Catalinimonas alkaloidigena: one gene and its partner. Each later gene encodes a partner of the first gene's protein in a complex. Links are inferred from orthologs where the notes say so. Each region holds a gene or a part of one and is shown in the gene's direction. Other genes may lie near its edges.

The links.
Region 2: the proteins of OKW21_RS28200 (region 1) and OKW21_RS24755 are in contact, whole or in part, in a solved structure (PDB 6M36), measured with the Bacillus subtilis proteins. The link is inferred for Catalinimonas alkaloidigena from one-to-one orthologs.

What each region holds. Positions count from the first base shown.
Region 1 is NZ_JAQFIL010000001.1:6,942,078-6,952,704, reverse strand. The notes cover bases 4,917-7,767. They hold OKW21_RS28200 (ATP-binding protein), read left to right. Parts: upstream 4,917-6,066; coding sequence 6,067-6,468; downstream 6,469-7,767. Other genes in these bases: mnmG (tRNA uridine-5-carboxymethylaminomethyl(34) synthesis enzyme MnmG), read left to right, coding at 6,959-7,767; ybeY (rRNA maturation RNase YbeY), read left to right, coding at 6,485-6,922; OKW21_RS28205 (DUF4175 family protein), read left to right, coding at 4,917-6,063. Outside these bases: gliding motility lipoprotein GldJ, read left to right, coding at 1-671; OKW21_RS28220 (ComF family protein), read right to left, coding at 723-1,400; OKW21_RS28215 (hypothetical protein), read left to right, coding at 1,515-1,874; OKW21_RS28210 (exodeoxyribonuclease III), read left to right, coding at 1,878-2,645; more of OKW21_RS28205, read left to right, coding at 2,749-4,916; more of mnmG, read left to right, coding at 7,768-8,821; OKW21_RS28185 (Ig-like domain-containing domain), read left to right, coding at 8,906-10,627. UniProt on the Bacillus subtilis protein: Negative regulator of sigma-B activity. Phosphorylates and inactivates its specific antagonist protein, RsbV. Upon phosphorylation of RsbV, RsbW is released and binds to sigma-B, thereby blocking its ability to form an RNA polymerase holoenzyme (E-sigma-B).
Region 2 is NZ_JAQFIL010000001.1:6,114,142-6,124,592, forward strand. Bases 951-3,625 are described here. They hold OKW21_RS24755 (STAS domain-containing protein), read left to right. Parts: upstream 951-1,954; coding sequence 1,955-2,296; downstream 2,297-3,625. Other genes in these bases: OKW21_RS24750 (GAF domain-containing SpoIIE family protein phosphatase), read left to right, coding at 951-1,910; OKW21_RS24760 (ATP-binding protein), read left to right, coding at 2,293-2,751; OKW21_RS24765 (DciA family protein), read right to left, coding at 2,800-3,123; OKW21_RS24770 (aspartate kinase), read right to left, coding at 3,256-3,625. Outside these bases: more of OKW21_RS24750, read left to right, coding at 1-950; more of OKW21_RS24770, read right to left, coding at 3,626-4,584; ribH (6,7-dimethyl-8-ribityllumazine synthase), read right to left, coding at 4,639-5,115; OKW21_RS24780 (tetratricopeptide repeat protein), read right to left, coding at 5,223-5,969; pdhA (pyruvate dehydrogenase (acetyl-transferring) E1 component subunit alpha), read right to left, coding at 6,075-7,037; DNA replication/repair protein RecF, read left to right, coding at 7,231-8,343; OKW21_RS24795 (sodium:proton antiporter), read right to left, coding at 8,349-9,881; OKW21_RS24800 (type III pantothenate kinase), read left to right, coding at 10,048-10,451. UniProt on the Bacillus subtilis protein: Positive regulator of sigma-B activity. Non-phosphorylated RsbV binds to RsbW, preventing its association with sigma-B. When phosphorylated, releases RsbW, which is then free to complex with and inactivate sigma-B.

The sequences.
Region 1 (10,627 bases):
AAAAGCTGGTTGAGGAAGCTGGCGTAGATCTTAACGTGCCTGAAGGAAGCCGAGTCCCCCTTGAAACAGGCGTTGTACTTCCTGATTTCCGTTTACCTACTGAGGCTGAATGGGAATATGCGGCCAAAGCCCTGATCGGTACTCAATATCTTGATGAAAACCATACCAACCAACGTATTTATCCTTGGGATGGGCATGCTACCCGTAATCCTTATGGCAAAGAAATGGGTTATTTCCTGGCTAACTTTAAGCGAGGCCGCGGTGACTATGCTGGTATTGCAGGTAAGCTTAATGATGGCGCGATGATCACTGACTATATTTACGAATATCCTCCCAATGATTTTGGATTGTACAATATGGCTGGCAATGTGAATGAATGGGTAATTGATGTGTATCGTCCTCTTTCTTTCCAAGACTTTAGTGACCTGAACCCTATTCGTCGTGATGGTACACTTGACCCTGAAGAAAAATATGATAATGAAGAATATCCTAATTACGCTGGAGATTATAATTCACTAATCACTAATGAGCTAAGAGTATATAAAGGAGGTTCCTGGGCTGATGTAGCTTACTGGCTATCACCTGGTACTCGCCGCTATATTGAGCAAGATTCCGCTACTGCTACGATTGGTTTTCGCTGTGCAATGATCAGGGCTGGAACAAATTACTAAGAAAATTAGGTAAATTGATTTTGAAGGCTTGGCAGTTTTGTCAAGTCTTTTTTATTCTGCTGCTGCAAGTGCAGCTACACTTACCTCTTTACCGCCTTCTTTCAATACTAAGTCAGCACATTGTCCTACAGTAGCACCGGTGGTAATCACATCATCTATAATCAAAATCCTCTTCTCTTTTATAAAAGCTTGATTCTGAATTGCATAAATATTCTCCGTATTACTGAAGCGCTCAGCCCGGCTTTTCTTCGTTTGAGTCTGGGTATTTACTTTCCTCTGAAGAATATTTTCTGACCAGTCTATTTCTAGAACTTCTGCTATTCCCTTGGCAATATAGTCAGCTTGATTGTAGCCTCTTTTTCTTTGTTTTGATTTATGTAATGGAACGGGAATTATCAGATCAAATTTGTCTTGGTATCCTGCTGCTCTTAAAGAATGCCCAAACCATTTCCCTGTAAGTATTCCTATCTCAGGAAGGTTTCTATATTTAAGGTGATGGAGTATTTTTTGGACTCCGCTTTTTTTGCTGAATTTATAATACACTAATACATACTTTATATCAACGAGGCCTGAAAATTTCCTTTCCAAGTTCACATTTGTATGATGTAGATCGTATTTGGGGAGAGCATTGGCAAATGAAGTGGAAATATACTGCTCACCTTTGGCTAAAGGCAGCTTGCTTACTACACAACAATGGGGAAATAACAATGAAATAAAATCATTGAACATCTTAAGTACGTATAAAATTTTACTGAAGATATCATTTACTTTTCTGTATCCTTCCTTACTTTATAATTGGGTATTACAAGAGTAACATTTCTTAATAATGGTGAACAAAATTTTATGTACAAAAAGGATTTAGAACTGGAGCGGAAATGGCATAGGCTTCTTAATAGGGTAGAGGAGATGCTTGGAAAAAAACCTAAAGACCTCAATGGTGTTCTTTTCCTTATCGGAGTCCAAGAGCTGGGCAAAGGCTTCCAGCATTTTTCAAAAGAAGAAAAACAGGATCTGATGCACATTGCCATTTGTAAAGTGCTTTCTCTTTCCGGCTTCTATCAGTTAGAGGGGGTTGATCAACAGGGCTGGCCCCACTGGAAATTAATCAAAAAGCTTCCTCATTTTGATTTACTTGAGCAAGAAAAACTTCTGAAAATGCATATTATTGATTACTTTAATCAAGAACTTGGTATAGAAATATAATACATGAGAATTGTTTCTTATAACGTCAATGGAATTCGTGCAGCTGTCGCAAAAGGTTTCGTTGAATGGATTGAAGAGGATAATGCTGATATCATTTGTCTTCAGGAAATTAAAGCACAATCGGGACAAATTAATATTAAGGATTTTGAAAATTTAGGCTACCATACCTATTGGATGCCTGCTATCAAAAAAGGTTATAGTGGAGTAGGGATTTTAAGTAAAACCAAACCTCTGCAGGTAGAATATGGTTGTAGTATGGATACTTATGATGCCGAAGGTAGAGTACTTAGAGCAGATTATGCTGATTTTTCAGTAATGAGTGTCTATATGCCATCTGGTTCGAGCGGAGACATTCGCCAGGATTTTAAAATGAAGTGGCTAAGCGATTTCGAACAGTATATTCAAAGCCTAAAAAACCAATACCCTAATCTCATCATAAGTGGTGATTACAATATTTGTCATCGCCCTATTGATATTCACGATCCAGTAAGAAACAAAAACTCTTCGGGCTTTTTACCTGAAGAAAGAGATTGGATGACTAATTTTTTAGAAACTGGCTTTATCGATACATTTCGTTACTTTGATGAATCACCCCACCAATATTCCTGGTGGAGTTATCGTGCCCGGGCTCGTGAGAAAAATAAAGGTTGGCGAATTGACTATCATATGGCTACTCAAAATATGGAGAACCGCTTATCGGGAGCTTCTATTTTGAGTGAAGTAAAGCACTCAGATCATTGTCCGATTGTGCTGGAACTGAAAGACTTGTAAATAAAGGAGTATATTTCTTAATGTAATTTTTTTATCCAGATAGCTTGAACTATATCTCCGGTTTTATAAGTTCTATACATTTAAACCTTTCATTTCTAAGAGTATGGCCTCAGAAGCGAACACCAATAATGTCATTACGCAACTCAAGCTTTACAAGAGAAAATTTTATCTCAATAAGCTCGCTCGCGGAAGTATATATTTTGGAGCAGTACTACTTACTGTTTATTTGGTTGTTAGCTCTCTGGAATATACTATTCGTCTTAACTCTGTAGGAAGAACAATTCTTTTTTTTCTCTTTATTGCAGTATTTATTTTTATACTCTATAAATGGGTGATTGACCCTTTGCTTCGAGTATATAATAACAGAAGGCAGATAAGCGATGAGGAGGCGGCAAGGCAAATCGGTATTTTTTTTCCTGAAGTAAAAGATAAACTTCTGAATGTTCTTCAGCTTCAGAGAAATACTGATGTTGATAATACCTTATTAAGTGCAAGTATAGCCCAAAAGACTCAGCAAATTTCTGTTGTTTCTTTCCCCGTAGCCATCAATCTAAAGGATAATCTCAAGTACATCAAATACCTGGCAATACCCGCAATATTGGTTCTTTTCCTGTTCGTTTCTATACCCCAATTATTTTCTGAGAGCAATGAACGTCTGGTCAACTTTAATAAGGAGTTTGTACCTGAAGCGCCCTTTACTTTCCATCTCCAAACCGAAACTTTACTGGCATTTAAAAATGAAGACTTCTCCGTTGATTTAGCCATTGAAGGGGATGCCATGCCTGATAAAGTCTATCTTATTACTGCAGGTCGCAAGTTTCGTATGTCTTCTAATGAAGCAGGCATCTTTCAATATAACTTCCAGAATATTCAACGTGATGTCAGCTTTTCTATTGAGGCTGCTGGTTTTAGCACACAAGAATATAATGTCAATGTAGTGGAACGGCCTAATCTGAAAGATTTTAGTGTTTTCCTTAACTATCCTGATTATTTGGGTAAAGAAGATAAGCGCTTGAATAATGTTGGAAACCTGCAAGTACCGGAGGGCACCGAAGTAACCTGGAAGTTTAATGCACTCGCTTCAGATAGCATGCACCTCACTTTTGTTGAACAAGAGGAGTCATATAAACTAGAGGAAGAGGCAGATCAAGTATTCTCATTTGAGAAGCAAATTTTTCAAGCGGATCATTATCAAATTGACCTTAAGAATGAGTACAGCTCTAACAAACAGAATATTCGCTATTTCCTGGATGTCATCCCTGATCAGCATCCTAAAATAAGTCTTGAGCAATTTCAGGATACTACCATGTATCAGTTTTTGGTATTAGGTGGAAATGTATCAGACGATTACGGTCTCACCCAATTGGCACTTTATTACAAATTTGAAAAAGCAGATGATGGAAACAAAGCTGAAGGAAATTATCAAAGGTTGAACCTGGGTTTAGACACCAGGCAAAACAACCAAAGTTATTACCACCAATGGCAAATTGATAGCTTCAACCTACAACCGGGTGATAAAATTCGCTATTTCCTGCAGGTATGGGATAATGATGCTGTCAATGGTTATAAGGCCTCTAAAACTTCTTCATATGTATTCAGCATTCCTGATCGCAAGGCTATAAAAGAAAGCCTCAACAAATCTTCTGAACAAACACAAACGCAAATCAGCAAGACTGTTCAGCAGGCAGAGCAGCTTAAAAAAGAAATTGAAGATGTGGAGAAAAAACTGAGAGGTAAAAAAGAACTCTCCTGGCAGGAAAAACAAAAGCTTGAAGACATTATCAAAAGAAGACAAGCGTTGGAAAAAGAGTTGCAGGAGCTAAAAGAGCAGAACGAAGCCACCAATATGAAGCGTGAGCAGTTCAACCAGCAATCAGAAGAGATGCAGGAAAAAATTAATCAGCTGCAAAATCTGATGGAGGAACTATTAGATGAAGAAACGAAGAAACTATACGAGGAGCTTCAAAAAATGCTTGAAGAACAAGCAGAGCTTGATAAAATTCAGAATAAGCTCAGAGAACTGGGCGATAAGGAACAAAATCTGGAAGAAGAGCTTGAGCGTAGCCTTGAGTTGTTCAAAAGAATGAAGTTCGACATGAAGTTAGAGGAACTTGAGGACGAGCTTTCTGAAAAAGCCGAAGAGCAGGAAAAGCTTGGTGAAGCGTCTGAAAATAAGGAAAACAGTACAGAGGAACTGAGCGAGCAGCAAGAACAGCTCAATGAGGAGTTTGATGAATTTCAAAAGGAAATGGATGAACTCGAGCAACTTAACCAGGACCTGAAAAACCCTGCCCCAATGCAGGACATGTCTGAGGAGAAGCAGCAAATTCAGGAAGAACAACAAAAAGCTAAAGAATCTCTTGATCAAGGGAAACGTAAGAAGGCCCAGCAGTCACAAAAAAACAGCGCCCAGCAGATGAAAAAAATGGCGCAAAAGATGCAGCAGATGCAGCAGAGCATGGAGATGGAAATGTTGCAGGAAAACATGGATAACCTACGTAATATCTTAGATAATTTGATTACGCTTTCTTTCGATCAGGAAGACATCATGAAGTCCTTTCGGGATGTAAAACAAAATGACCCACGCTTTATTGATTTATCTCAGGAGCAACTCAAAATTAGAGATGATGCACAGATTATTGAAGATAGTCTTTTATCCCTTGCCGAAAGGGTATTTCAAATTCAGTCCTTTATCACTCGTGAAGTGAAAGACATGAATCAATATATGGAAGAAAGCATGGAGGCATTAAAAGAAAGGCAGCAATATAAAGCCATCAGTAAGCAGCAGTTTACTATGACCTCAATGAATAATTTAGCACTATTACTTAATGATGTACTCAGTCAAATGCAGCAGCAAATGGCTGATGCTATGGGCAATCCTCAGAAAAAACCAGGTCAGTCTCAGCAAAATATGAACATGAGCGAATTACAGCGTCAACTAAATGAACAGATTGATCAGCTCCGCAAAAGTGGAAAATCCGGAAGGGCACTTTCTGAAGAACTTGCTAAATTGGCAGCAGAACAAGAGAAAATCCGGAAGATGATGCAGGAGATGAAAGATTCAGATGAAGAGGGTGGTGGAGGTGCTGGAGACGAACTTTCTAAGAAAATGGAAGAGACCGAAACAGACTTGGTCAACAAAAAGTTAACTTCTGAACTGATAGAGCGTCAGAAAGAAATTATGACACGTTTGTTAGAAGTAGAAAAATCCATGCGTGAACAGGAACTTGATGATGAACGAAAAGGAGAAACCGCTAAGAGCGATTATGAACGCAAAGCATCTGAAAGCTTTGAGGAATATATTAAAGCAAAAAAACAAGAAATAGAACTCCTAAAAACAGTCCCTGTACGATTAAATCCGTATTATAAAAATGAGGCTAATAAGTATTTCCAACGATTAAACAATAATTCAAAATAAAGAATGAACTCCATAAACATTGAAATCCCCTCTCTTTCTGAAAACATCCGTATGATTGAGAGCTTCATAGACAATGCCAAAGAACGCTTTAATTTGAATGATGATATTTATGGAAATATCATGATAGCGGTTACTGAATCAGTTCATAACGCTATTCGGCATGGCAATCAGGGTGATGCCAAAAAAAACGTCAGCCTCTCTCTTGCACTACAGGAAGATGCTATTCACTTCACTGTAAAAGATGAAGGTGAGGGTTTTGATTTTGAAAACCTTCCTGACCCCACGTCTCCTGAAAACATTGAAACTCCCGGAGGCAGAGGCATCTTCTTAATGAAGCACTTATGTGATGAGGTAAAATTCCTTAACAATGGTCAAATTGTCGAATTAGTATTTTATATCAACTAAAAGTAAATTACTGGTATTGATTCATTTTTTTACTGAAGAGGTAGATTTCAATCACTCCATTCTTTCTCCTGCTATTCCCTGGATTGAAAAGGCTATTTTGAATGAAGGGTACACGCTGGAAAACCTCAATTACATTTTTTGTTCTGATGCTTATTTGCTTCAGATTAATATTCTCTATCTTCAACATGACTATTTCACCGATATTATCACTTTTGATAATAGTGAATTTTCCTTGTCTTTAGATGGCGATATTTTTATTAGCATTGAAAGAGTTGATGATAATTCACAGTCTGAACAAACTACTTTCTTTCATGAGTTGTTGAGAGTTATTATTCATGGTGCTTTACACTTAATGGGATATGATGATAAAGACACTTTTTCTAAAAGTACCATGAGGAAGATGGAAGACAAATACCTAGATTTGTACTTTCAGGATTTCCACATAGATAAGTAACGTTCCACGTGAAACGTTTTTAAATTTTATTTTCCTATGTTTCAAGAATACGATGTGATCGTAGTAGGAGCAGGGCACGCCGGAAACGAAGCGGCAGCTGCATCTGCAAAAATGGGCTCAAAAACTTTACTCATTACTATGGACATGGCCAAGATAGGTCAAATGTCTTGTAACCCGGCAATGGGAGGAGTTGCGAAAGGGCAAATTGTAAGAGAAATAGATGCGCTTGGGGGCTATTCAGGAATAGTATCGGATAAGTCTATGATACAGTTCAGAATGCTTAACCGTTCAAAAGGACCAGCGATGTGGAGCCCACGCACACAAAACGACAGAATGAGGTTTAGTGAAGAGTGGAGAACAGCTTTGGAAGGCATACCAAACTTAGACTTCTGGCAAGAAATGGTCACAGGCATCTTGGTAGAAAAAGATAAAGTAGTAGGCGTCAAGACAAGCATAGGCCTGGAGATTAAAGCTAAGTCTGTAGTGTTAACCAATGGAACATTTCTTAATGGCTTGATCCATATTGGCGAAAAGCAAATGGGAGGGGGGCGCTCCGGAGAGAGAGCATCTAAAGGTATAACAGAACAACTGCAAAAATTAGGTTTTGAATCCGGAAGAATGAAAACCGGAACCCCTCCCAGAGTAGATGGGAGGTCGCTCGACTACTCAAAAATGGAAGAACAAAAGGGGGACGAAGACCCTGGAAAATTTTCATTTACAGATACCACACCACCTGAGGTGCAGAGAAGCTGCCATATTACTTATACCAATCTTAATGTGCACGAAATTCTGGAAACAGGTTTTGATCGTTCTCCAATGTTTAACGGTAGGATAAGAGGGCAGGGCCCAAGATACTGTCCTTCCATAGAAGATAAAATTAACAGATTCAAAGAAAGGGATAGACATCAAATTTTTGTAGAACCGGAAGGCTGGAAAACGGTAGAAGTCTATGTCAATGGTTTTTCAACCTCATTGCCGGAAGATGTGCAATACAAAGCAATTCAACAGATACCAGGTTTTGAAAAAGCTAAACTCTTTCGACCTGGTTACGCTATTGAATACGACTATTTTCCTCCTACTCAACTCACCTTATCATTAGAAACCAAGCTGATTCAAAACCTATTCTTTGCCGGGCAAATCAATGGTACCACAGGATATGAGGAGGCAGCCTGTCAAGGTATGATGGCGGGCATCAATGCACACAATAAGGTAAATGAAAAAGAAGCATTTATTTTAAAACGTTCCGAAGCCTATATCGGAGTTTTGATTGATGATCTGGTAAATAAAGGTACCGAGGAACCGTACAGAATGTTTACTTCCCGCGCAGAGTTTCGCCTACTATTAAGACAAGATAATGCTGACCTCAGACTAAGTGAGAAAGCCCATAAATTAGGTCTGATTGAGGACGAGCGTCTTTCCAAAGTCTACGACAAACGCAGAGATATCGAGAGGGTAATGGAAGAGATCAAAGATCTCAGAGCTTCACCCAAAGAGCATAACGAAGGCCTGTGCGAACTCAATACCGCCATGCTCAAAGAAAAAATTTCTATCCAGAAACTACTTAAGCGGCCAGAAATAGGTATAGCAAAATTAAGAAAACTGGATAGTGAGCTGGATGCATATTTTTCTGCTTATAATCAGGAAGTATTAGACCAGGTAGAAATATTAACCAAATACGAAACTTACCTGGAGAAAGAAAGAGCGCATGCTGAGAAAGTGGAGAGCCTGGAAAACTATAGGATACCTGAGGGTTTTGACTATGCTAAAGTAAAAGCTTTATCTGCTGAAGCTACCGAAAAACTTAACCGTATCAGGCCGGCTACTATAGGACAAGCTTCCAGAATTAGTGGTGTATCTCCAGCCGACATATCCATAATAATGATATATTTGGGTAAATAAGATAATTCGTGTTTTGACATACAAAGTGCCTGTTTTAAGCGTTAAAAACAGGCACTTTTTTATTTTAGTTGGAAATAGAAAATCATGAAAGTAAAAAATATTTGGCTTTGTATTTTTTGGATTACTTTAATTGCTATCGGCTCATGTGCACGAAGAGGAGTACCTACTGGAGGCCCAAGAGATACTATTCCTCCTACATTGGTCAATATGTATCCTCCTTTGGAAGCAGTTAATTTTGATGACGATGAAGTTTACCTTGAATTTGATGAGTACGTAGAAGCAAGATCGCTCAAGCAAGATATTATTATTAATCCACCTGTAGAGGATTTTGACTTCTATGTAAATCGACAATCGGTAGTTGTAGAATTAAATGAAGATCTACAGGAAAATACTACTTATACTTTCAACTTCAGAGATGCGGTCAAAGATATTTCTGAGCAGAACCCTGCTAATAATATCGTCATGGCATTTAGCACCGGGAGTCAAATTGATTCTTTTCAGGTACAAGGGAAAGTAACAGAGTTGCTCACTAACAAAGCTAGTGAAGATGTATTAGTCGCACTATATCCAGAAGGTGATACTTTAACTCCATTTGAGGATCCTCCAATGTACCTCACTAAAACAGATGAGGAAGGGAATTATGCTATCCGCTATATCAAAGTAGGCACTTATAAGATATTTGCTTATAACGATAAGAATAATAACCTGAAAATTGATTCAAATACTGAAGCTTTCGGATTTAAAGCAGAACCTATAGCCCTTCTTCCCGAAGATGCTAACCCTATTATTCCACCCGACTCATTATCTACAGGTGTAAAAGATAGCACCTTACTACCTCAGAAAACTTTGTACGGGAAGACGGTAGATTTACAATTATTTAACCAAGACGTAAGACCAATAGAAGTTCAAAGTGCCCGTGCCAATGGAAAATATTTTGAGATCAAAACTAATAAAGGATTGATGGACTACGAGCTTACTGTGGATCAAGATGATTTGGAAGAAAGTTCTCTTCAATATTTAGATTCCCTCAATCCGGAATTACCAAAGGATACTATAAGACATGTATACAGTAATTTCCAGGATAACCATAAAACTATTCGCTTATATAAAACCATTGAACAAGATAGCTTGAGAAGTTTTCTTAGCGTTCAGGATTCTGTAGGACAAACTACCTTAGATACTCTCTACATTAGGTTTACTGAGACTCGCAGAGAGAAAGAGCAGCTGAGACAGAATATTTCATCAAAAAGTGATATAAAAAATAATATAAATACAAATATTGAATTTAGTAAACCTATCGCAAAAGTAATCACAGACAGTATACTATTAAGCTACGATACACTCTTTTACCTTGATCTTAATTACGATGAACTATTAAATTGGAATGATCGTCTTGACAAAGTAAGTATACAGAAGGAGCTCAATAAGAATCAATTGGTAGATTCATTAATTTCCTATCTTCAGGAAAGAGATAGTACCTTATTTATTGAATTACAAAATCAAAATCGTTTGTATCTGGACAGCCTGCAAGCAACAGATGAGGCAGAGCAAAGACTAAACTACTTTAATATTTTAGCACAAAGTATGTCTTCCTTACAACCAATAAATGACAGTTTGAAGCAAATAGAAGATGTCAACATCATGAATAGCATCTTGTCTCAGCTGGCAGATACACTCGATATAAGTAAAGAAAAATTTGTCTCCCAAACCTATGAGCGTGAAGAATTGCTAAACACACTCAAACCTTTAGTACTGTATATATCAGCCGGTAGTTTTATGTCTATTGAAAATGACAGTAGCCAACGG
Region 2 (10,451 bases), 830 kb from region 1 along the record:
ACAGGTATATAACAGGAAGAGCAGAGAGGATTAATTTTATTGACCTGCTCTGGCGGGTGTTCGCTACCGGGCTTCTGGCAACTATTGTTGCGCTAACCATCGTCTTATTTTACAACTTACTAGGCGATAGCCGACTATCACAAAATATATTCCTCAGAACTTTTTTTTACCATATTAATATTGGGCTGGTTACTGCTTTCCTCACCTCTACCATTATGGTTTGGAAACAGCTCATACTATACCAAAAATCAAAGAGACTCATAAGATTGTGGCAGATGTTTGAGTATGCGCTTTTAGCCAGCATTATACTCAATTTTTTCCCGATAGTTGAGTTCAATATTATCTACAATATCATTCTTGCCTTACTCCTGATACTAGGACTGGTACTATCTATTAACCTTAAATGGGTAGCTTATCTTGATTTTAAGCAGAAGTGGAAGAGCATCATCATCATGCTTGCCATCAGTATTTTTCTTGTTCTCTTCCTCAACAACTTATATTCATTTGGGCAAACTTTTGACAATCTGTATGAGTCCCCACTCCTTCCCATCAATATACTGGATGTAGCGTTTATATTAGCACTCTTCGGCTTTACCTTTGTTTACAATATATTCTCCCTGTTGGTCATATTGTTCAACCTTCCTACATCATCAGTATTTGAGCAAAAGCTGGAGGAGGTAATCAACTTTCAGAGGTTGAGCCAGTCCACGCAGGCAGGCTATAAAGTAGACCAGATCTTTGAAATACTACTTGAAAGCTCTGTAAAGGCTGTATTTGCAGATGCAGCCTGGGTAGAAACAGATGACTTTGAGCAGCACATTTTGTTGACAAGAGGGGTGGAAGAAGAAGAGATTCCTCTACTAAAGGAAAAACTAAAAGGTGATGCTTTACAATCCGACGGAACCAAAGGGCTTAGTAAGCCACGTCTGTCGCGTAAAGACTACCGCTCTCATCGTAAAAAACATCGTTTGCTTCAGCTCCCTGAATATAAGTCAGTACTTTGGATACCTTTGGTGGTTAAGAATAATACTATTGGCACCCTCGTAGTGCTAAAGGAAGTAAGTGACGGCTTCAACAAAGAAATGGTAAGTATCATTGGTACCTTTGCCAGTCAGGCATGTATCTCTGTAGAGAACTTCCAGCTTCTCAATGAAACGATTGAAAATGAACGTTATAAAGAAGAACTGGAAATTGCGAACCGTGTACATCAGAGCCTTCTTCCGAAGGAACCCGTATCTAATGAGGTCTTTGAGATCGCTGCTTTTTCAGAAGCTGCCGATCAGGTAGGTGGCGACTACTATGACATCTACCAGATCAATGAACACAAGTTTATCATCATTATCGGAGATGTATCAGGCAAAGGGACTTCTGCGGCTTTTAATATGGCACAGATGAAGGGGGTATTTCATAGTCTGGCTCAGCTTGATCTCTCTCCCGATAAGTTTCTTGCCTATGCCAATAGCGCCTTAAGCCGCTGTTTGGAGAAAACTTCGTTCATCACAGCTTCATTCTTTGTGGTAGATACCCTTCAGTCTACTATTGAGTTTGCACGAGCAGGGCATTGTCCTACACTTTATTACAGTGCGACCAACCAGTCTGTCACTTATCTGGAAAATCAGGGACTGGGCCTGGGAATAATTCGCAACGAAAAATTTAATCAATACATAGAAGTAACAAAGGTAAACTATTCGCCGGGAGATATCGTAATGCTATACACCGATGGTATCACTGAAGCGGCTAATTCCGCTAATGAGCAGTTTGGTTACGAAAGACTTCAGCTTTTCTTAGGAGAGCACGCTACTGAAGATCCGAAAGTAATACAGGAAGCTCTTCTGAAAAATATTTTTGCATTTTGCGAAGGTCATGCTTTAGATGATGACTATACGGCTCTCATTATTAAGTTCAAATAGGGTAAAAGAACATTACGCGCTAACTAGCGTATAACTAAATAGTTATGGTAGATGTAAGTGTTGATTTTGGTGAAAAATACTGTTTAATCAAAATAAATGGAGAGGTAGATGCTAGCTCGTCTATACATTTGGATGAGGCTATGCAAAAAGCTGTAAATGCTGAATGTCCAAGGATTTTAGTAGATTGCTTAGATCTTCATTATATTTCATCAGCAGGCCTGGGTGTTTTTATGTCATATATCCAAGAGTTGGAAGCCAAAGAAAAAAAGCTTGTGCTGTTTAATATGAACGAAAAAGTGTATAAAGTTTTTGAGATATTGGGCTTACATCAATTACTGACTATTGTTGATAAGGAAGAAGACGCTAAGAAAGATTTTGTCGAATGAATTACAGTTTCAAAGTACCGTGTTGCAAGGATAAGCTGCAAAGTATCAGAGATTTTGTAACCAATATTCTGGGTCATTACAATCTTTCAGAAGTTGATGCACATCAACTGGTACTGGCAGTAGATGAGGTTTGTGCTAATCTTATGATTCATTCTCACCATTGTAATCCGGATGAGAGCATTGAGCTTATTATTAATGTAGACGAAGGTGCAGGAATTACCTTCGAAATCAGAGATGAAGGTGCGGGTTTCAATATCTGTGACTATAAGGAGCCTAACCTTAATGATATTATTGGCACCAAACGTAAAGGAGGAGTTGGTCTAATGCTTGTCAGGCGAATTATGGATCATATAGAATTTGACTGCTGCTCCAAAAAACGCCACAATATCTATCGTCTTCGTAAAAGCATCACCTTTGCTCCTAAGCCTCCACTTCTTATGAACAAAAAAGCCTGATTCTAAATCAGGCGTCTTTATTTTCAAATCATTATTGTATCTAACTCCTTAGAGGAATACTACATCTTCTACGATTACTTCCCCAAACTCCCGAAGAAAAATAGATAGAATCTTAGATTTGGACATATTTAGCTCCTGCTTAAGTGCTGCGGAACTCAGTTTTACATAAAGTTTACGGTCTTTGATAAAAACCTTGTCGGTCCGCCTGGCAATAGGAGCCCCCATGAGTCTCTCCCAGGAGTTGATCAGCTGTGTCTGTTCGTATTTAGCTTTTAGTTTGTAAGTATCCAAAAGTTCCCGCATAGCCTCGCCTACTGTAGAAGTTTCCGCTTTCCGCCCGGAGGGCGCTCTATTCCATCTTTGGTACGTCATTTATGCTTATTTTCTATTTTGCTACAGGCTAAAGTTAAAAATATACGGGAGCATTACTATACCTAGGTAGGCAAAAAACATTTCTCTGTCAGAACTGAAGCTTACTAAGATGCTACCGACCAAAGACTTAGCTTACCTTTGCTGACCAAATATTTTTTCATTTAGCCGGGTAAGTGTCTCTGCCTTATATTCACTGTCTATCAAAAGGGAAATGTTAAATTTACTTCCACCATAAGATACCATCCGGATTGGAATGTCGTTCATGGCATCCAGCACCTGCTTAAGCATTCCTACTTTAGAAAAAGGCATATTTCCGACAATACAAATGATGGTATGATCAGTATGGACCTCCACATCGCCGAAGTCTTCAAGTTCTTGCTTTATCACTGACAAATGGGTGTTATTATCAATAGTCAGTGATACTGCCACCTCAGAAGTTGTGATAAGATCGATGGGTGTTTTATAGTTCTCAAAAATCTCAAAGACTTTCCTCAAAAAGCCATAAGCCAGCAACATACGTGAGGACTTTACTTTAATGGCAGTGATTCCATCCTTAGCCGCCACTGCGGTAAACCCTCTTTCAGGATCAATGTCGGCGGTAATTATTGTGCCGGCAGCGTCTGGCTTCATCGTATTCAGGAGTTTCACTGGAATATTAGCATGCTGCGCCGGACGAATGGAGGAAGGGTGTAAAATTTTAGCCCCGAAATAAGCCAGTTCTGCAGCTTCGTCAAATGAAAGCCTGGGAATAGGATAGGTATGCTTTACGATCCGTGGATCGTTATTATGCATGCCATCAATGTCCGTCCATATCTGAATTTCAGTAGCTTTTACTGCTTCTCCTACCAAAGAGGCAGTATAATCGCTTCCACCTCTTTGAAGATTGTCAATGCGATTGTTACTGTTGAGGCAGATGTAGCCCTGTGTTACGAACAATTCCTGCTCAGGATACTGACTTAGCAACTGCTTAAGGTGTTGCGCTATGTAAGGGGTATCCGGCTCATTAGCATCATTAATACGCATATATTCCAAGGCGGGAAGAAGCACGGCATTAACACCTTCCTGTTCTAGATATGTAACGAAAAGCTTGGTTGAAAGTAGCTCTCCCTGTGCCAGTATTTCTTTCTCAACATCCACACTGTAGTCACTCTTATCCATAGCGCGCAGCACAGAAAAATGGTTTTCTACAATTTCAAGCCCCTTTTCAAAGCTAGCCGAATTGTGTAAAAGGCTCTTGCAGTATACCTGATACGTATCATAGAGTTTTTCAATAATTGCACCTGCTTCAGCATTGTCCTGTTTTGATAAGGCTGTAGCGATACTCACCAGGGTATTAGTAGTACCGGAAACTGCCGAGAGGACTACGATTTTTTTTCCTTCTTCTTTATTGATCAGGTCTGCGACGGCATGCATCCTCTCAGGACTCCCTAATGAGGTACCTCCAAACTTGAGAACTTTCATAGTAAAATTGGATATTTATGTAAAAAAATACAGTGCTTGTGCTTGCTATTTTATCTAGAACCCGAGCATCTTAATAGCGGTAAAGGCTGCTTCATCGCCTTTGTTGCCATGCTTACCTCCTGCCCTGTCCTGAGCCTGTGCCAAATTATCTGTAGTGAGTACCCCAAAAATAACTGGTTTATTATATTTAAGATTAATGTCTTTAATTCCCTGTGCTACTGCCTGACATATATAGTCAAAGTGTGGTGTTTCGCCCTGAATCACACAGCCAATGGCGATCACAGCATCTACGGCAGCATCCTCAGCCAGCCATTGTGCACCCAGACATAGTTCAAAGCTACCAGGGACCCATTTGCTGGTAATATTAGAAGCAAGGGCTCCATGCTTTGTTAAAGTATCAAACGCGCCCTCATACATGGCTCCCGTGATTTCTTCATTCCACTCTGCAGTTACAATAGCAAACTTCTTTGTTGAGATATCAGGAAGTTGGTCAGTCTTGTGGTCACTTAGGTTTTTATGGGCAGTAGACATATAATACAATATAGAGATTCATAAAAAAAGGATAAGACCATGAAGCGGCAACCTGAAACCGCACAGCCTTATCCTCTACTTATCAAGTAAGGTACAGTGTATATTTATTATTGCTCGGAAGCAAGACCTTGTAGCCGGGTTTGTTGTTTTAACGCCTGTTGGTATTCCGTAGCTTCAGGAAACTCTTCTATGATACGGTCATAATTTTCAATTGCCTGAGCATAGTTTCCCATTGCTTCATAAGCTAAAGCGGCTTTCACTAAATATTGAGGGGTAAAAAACCGATTAGGCTTATAATCAGCGGCCTTATTATAGTGGCTCACTGCTTCCTCATAATTTTCTAGTTCCATATAAGCATCACCGAGCAAAGCATAAGCACGTGCCTGCACCAGCATATCAGATGCACTAAAGTCACTGAGGTGATCAATTGCATCATTATATTCTCCCTGACGTAGATAAGCAATCCCCGCATAATAATGAGCAAGGTTCGCCGCTTCAGTACCGCCGTACTCGTCTATGATCTCCAAGAAACCATAATTATTACCATCGCCGTTTAGGGCGCGATTCAGGCTATCAGCCTCAAAATAAAATACAGCCTGGAACATTTCATCCTGTGCAGCTGTATTCTGGCTTTCCATATAATAGGTATAACCAAAAACTCCGGCAATGACCAGGGCTATAGCAACACCTATACCCAAAGCCACATTTTGATTCCTCTTGTTTTTAAAAAAGGTTCCGGTTTTATCAACCAGGGTTTCCCTGAGCGCGTCAGAACTTTCCAGTAGTTCGGTGTTATCGTGCTTTTCACTACCCTTAGCCGACTTCTGCTTGTTTCCTTTTACTCTATTCGCCATCTTATATAATTTAAGGGTGCAAATCTACATTAATTTCTCTTAAACATAAAAAAAGAGCTTTACGTTTCTTTGCAAAGCTCTTTTAAATTTTATTTTAAAAAGAAATTAATCTAATATGAAGGGATAATTTTCCTGAGCGTATACGTCCTTCAGCGCTTCTTCAGGATCAGGAAAAGGAGACTCATCCGCATATTTTATGCAGTCCTCTACTTGTTTTTTCACTTTATCCTCTATCTCTTTGAGTTCATCCTCAGTAGCAAATTTATGCTCTAGTATAGCGTTCATGCACTGCACTATGGGGTCCTGCTGCTTGTACTCTTCCAGTTCTTCTTTGGTACGATACTTAGCAGGGTCAGAGATGGAATGCCCCTTATAGCGGTAAGTTCTGAATTCAAGTAAAGTAGGTCCGTCTCCTTTACGGGCTCGCTCAGCAGCCTCTGCCACCGCATGGTGTACGCTTTCCACATTCATGGCATCTACCGGAAAAGAGGGTATATCGTAAGACTCACCTAATGTGTAGAGTTCTGTTACGTTACTGGTACGCTTAACCGAGGTCCCCATTGCATAGCCATTGTTTTCTATAATAAAGATGACTGGTAGCTTGAATGTCATAGCCATATTGAGGGTTTCATGAAAAGAACCCTGGCGAGTAGCTCCATCACCCATGTAAGTAGCGCAAAGGTTATCTGTACCTTTATATTTTTCGGCAAAAGCTAAACCAGCACCCAATGGAATTTGTCCACCCACAATACCATGCCCGCCATAGAAATGGTTTTCTTTATCAAACATGTGCATAGAGCCACCTTTTCCTTTGGAAACTCCGGTAATCTTACCGAAAAGCTCAGCCATAATGTACTTTGGATCTGTACCGAGCGCAATAGGATGAGCATGGTCACGATATGCAGTGATATATTTGTCTCCTTCTTTTAAAGCAGAAACGGCACCTGCGATACAGGCTTCCTGTCCGATGTATAAATGACAAAACCCTTTGATTTTTTGACGGCCGTACTGCTGTCCTGCTTTCTCCTCAAACCTTCTCAACAGGTACATCATCTCGTACCACCACATATAGGTTTCTTTAGAAAATTCAGTTTTTTTGGCTTTAGAAGATGTTTTCTTAGTTTTTGACTTTTCCTTTGTACTACTTACTGCCATAATACTTTAATAATTAAATAATGGAGTTCTTCTTGGAAGTAAACACATAGGCTGTGCTACTGTTTTACCCTCGCAAAATAACACAAAAACATTCAACAACGAACTAATGTGGCTTGAAAATATAAGTTTGCTCAACTTCAAGAACTATGAGGAACTTACGCTGAGCTTCTCTAAACAGATCAATTGCCTGGTAGGAGAAAATGGCAGCGGAAAAACCAACTTGCTGGATGCTATCTATTATTTGTCATTGACTAAAAGTGCATTTAGCAGTACCGAGGCACAAAATATACGCCATGAAGCCCCTTTTTTTATGCTCAAGGGTTTATTCCATAAACAGGACGAAAAGTATAACGTACAGTTTAGCTTACAAAACGGGCAAAAAAAACAGTATAAAAATAGCCGTATTCCTTACGAAAAACTCAGCGAGCACATCGGGCTGTTTCCGGTAGTACTCATTACCCCTGATGATACTGATATTATTAAAGGAGGCAGCGAAATACGTAGAAAGTTTTATGATGGCATCATTTCTCAGATCAATGGTGACTATCTGGATCACCTACTTCGCTATAACCACACCTTAAAACAGCGGAACTCCCTTCTCAAGCAGTTTGCCGAACAAAATTACTATGATAATGACTTACTCGACTCATATAGCGATCAGTTGTTAGATAGCGGTGAGCGAATTCATAATTACCGCAAAAAATTCATAAACCAGTTTTTTCCAACCTTTATCAAGCATTACAATAACCTCTCCGGACAGAAAGAAGAGGTAGAGATTACGTATCAATCCGACTTTGAGAACCCGCAATTCAAAAAGCAGTTTTATAAAAATTACCGCAGAGACCTGCTTGCTCAGCGTACCACACAAGGGATACACAAGGATGATTTTCTTTTTGAGATTAATGGCTTTCCGGTCAAAAAATACGGCTCTCAGGGGCAGCAGAAGTCTTTTGTCATCTCGCTAAAGTTAAGCCAGTTTGATATTATCAAGGAAGAAGTGAAAACCAAGCCCATCCTTCTGCTGGATGATGTCTTTGACAAGTTGGACGATTTTCGCATTGGCAAGCTCAGCGAAATGGTAGCTGCTCAGTCTTTTGGACAGCTTTTCGTCACAGATGCCCGCCCAGAGCGCACTTATCAGATTTTTGATCCCATAAAAGCTGACAAAAAAGTATTTACCATTTATCAGGGGCAAGTAACGCAGGTAGATAGTATGTAATCTGGCTAGGCCGGGATAAAAGCGAAAAATATTAACCAGACCAGCACTAAAGCCGGGAGCAAGATAGGCAATGAAAAACGAATGATATACCCAAAGAATGATGGCATTTTGATGCCAATCTGCTCAGCAATGGATTTCACCATAAAGTTAGGCCCATTGCCGATATAGGTCATGGCACCAAAAAATACTGATGCTACCGAAATAGCGGTAAGTCTGAGTACACTATTCGCATATTCACCCTGGGCAAAAGCCACTACCTCGCTAGCATCGCTAATACTGGCTCCCTGCGAAGCCATAGCTGCTGCCAGAAAGTTTAAGTAGGTAGGCGCATTGTCCAGAAAACCGGAAAGTAGTCCAGTACCCCAATAAAGCGTATTATGAGTAATCAGTGCCGCTCCTGCTTCTGAGCGGGCAAAATCACCGACCAGCTCAAGGGCGGGCATCATCGTTCCGAAAATGCCAACGAAGATAAACGCTACTTCTCTTATAGGCTCAAAGTTGAAATCATTTCCTTTGAGTGCTTCTTTACTGGCAAAACGAAAGGATAGATAAGCTACAGAAAACATGATAATTTCTCTCACAAAAGAGAATGTAGCACCGTCGTATTCTATGCCGGGCACAAAATCTAATTTGTTGGGGTCTATAAAAACTGCGATAACGACTATGCCCAACCACAAAAAGTTACGCGTACCTACTAACGAAATTTTATTGGTATAAGTAACCTGCTCTTCCTCCAGGCCATTCTCCGGCTTGTTTCTGCTATCCACAACGAAAAATATGATGACTACAATTAATAATGTAACCGCCCATTCCATCAAATTGTGCTCCAGTGTCCAGAAAAACGGCACCCCTCTCAAAAAACCTAAGAAGAGCGGAGGGTCACCTATGGGTGTTAATGCACCTCCTACATTACTTACCATAAATATGAAAAACACGATATGGTAGGCTTTTATCCTGTTTTTGTTGAGACGAATAAAAGGGCGTATCAATAACATGGATGCCCCGGTGGTTCCTATCAGGTTAGCGATAATTGATCCGATAATAAGCAAGATTGAATTGGCCAGGGGCGTAGCTTTTTTATCTACTTTGATCAGTATCCCCCCTGAAGCAATATAGAGTGACGACAGCAGAGCAATAAATTGCACATATTCTGCCAGAGCGTGCACCGGTTCATGCTGATTGTGCAGCACAAAGAGGTAATAAGACACCACAATAACTGCCAGCAGGACCGCAACAATGGGATAGTTCTTATGCCAGAAATGTTCATAGAAAAGCGGACCGGTAGCAATCATCAATAATAGCACCACAAAGGGGATGACCGTCCAGCCGGGAGCACTTTCGTGATGCTCTTCTTCAGCAGAAACATGCTCTTGCTCATCTCCCGCACCATGATCCTGCTGGATATCATATGCTGCTGTTGCATACGAGTTTTCATGGCTTGAGAAAAAAGTATCAGATACAGGATTAGCCCTGAGAGAGGAGATTGAAAATAACGTAAGGATAAGAAAAATCAAAAGAGTATACGCGCCCTTGCTCATCTAGAATGGTTAGTTTGTGTATGTAGTCAAAGCTAATAGTATTCAGAAAACATAAGCTTTGATGATGTCATTTTACAATTTTAAGCTTTAAACTTAAAACTGATATGAGCAAAGATAGTATAATCGTAAAGTTTTTGAATTTAAATTCGATAAACCACAAATATTTTTGAAGAATTTAGTTGTAGATATCGGTAATTCTTTTGCAAAAGCAGGCTTATTTGTAAACGGACAGGTGCAACAAACCTTTCCTCAGTTGAATGCAGATGAGGCATATCAGCTTATCTGTCAGGGAAACTATGATGCCCTTATGATATCATCTGTAGCCGGAAAGCTGGCAGATTTAGAGGAAAAAGTAGCCAGACACTCACATTACTTTCTGCTTAATGCTTCTACGCCCCTGCCTTTTCATAATCACTATCAAACGCCCAATACACTTGGCACAGACCGAATTGCAGCAGTAGCCGGAAGTTTATCATTATTTCCAGATCAAAATGCTTTAGCCATAGATGCGGGTACCTGCATCACATATGACATTGTTGATGCTCAAAAAAACTATTGGGGAGGCAGCAT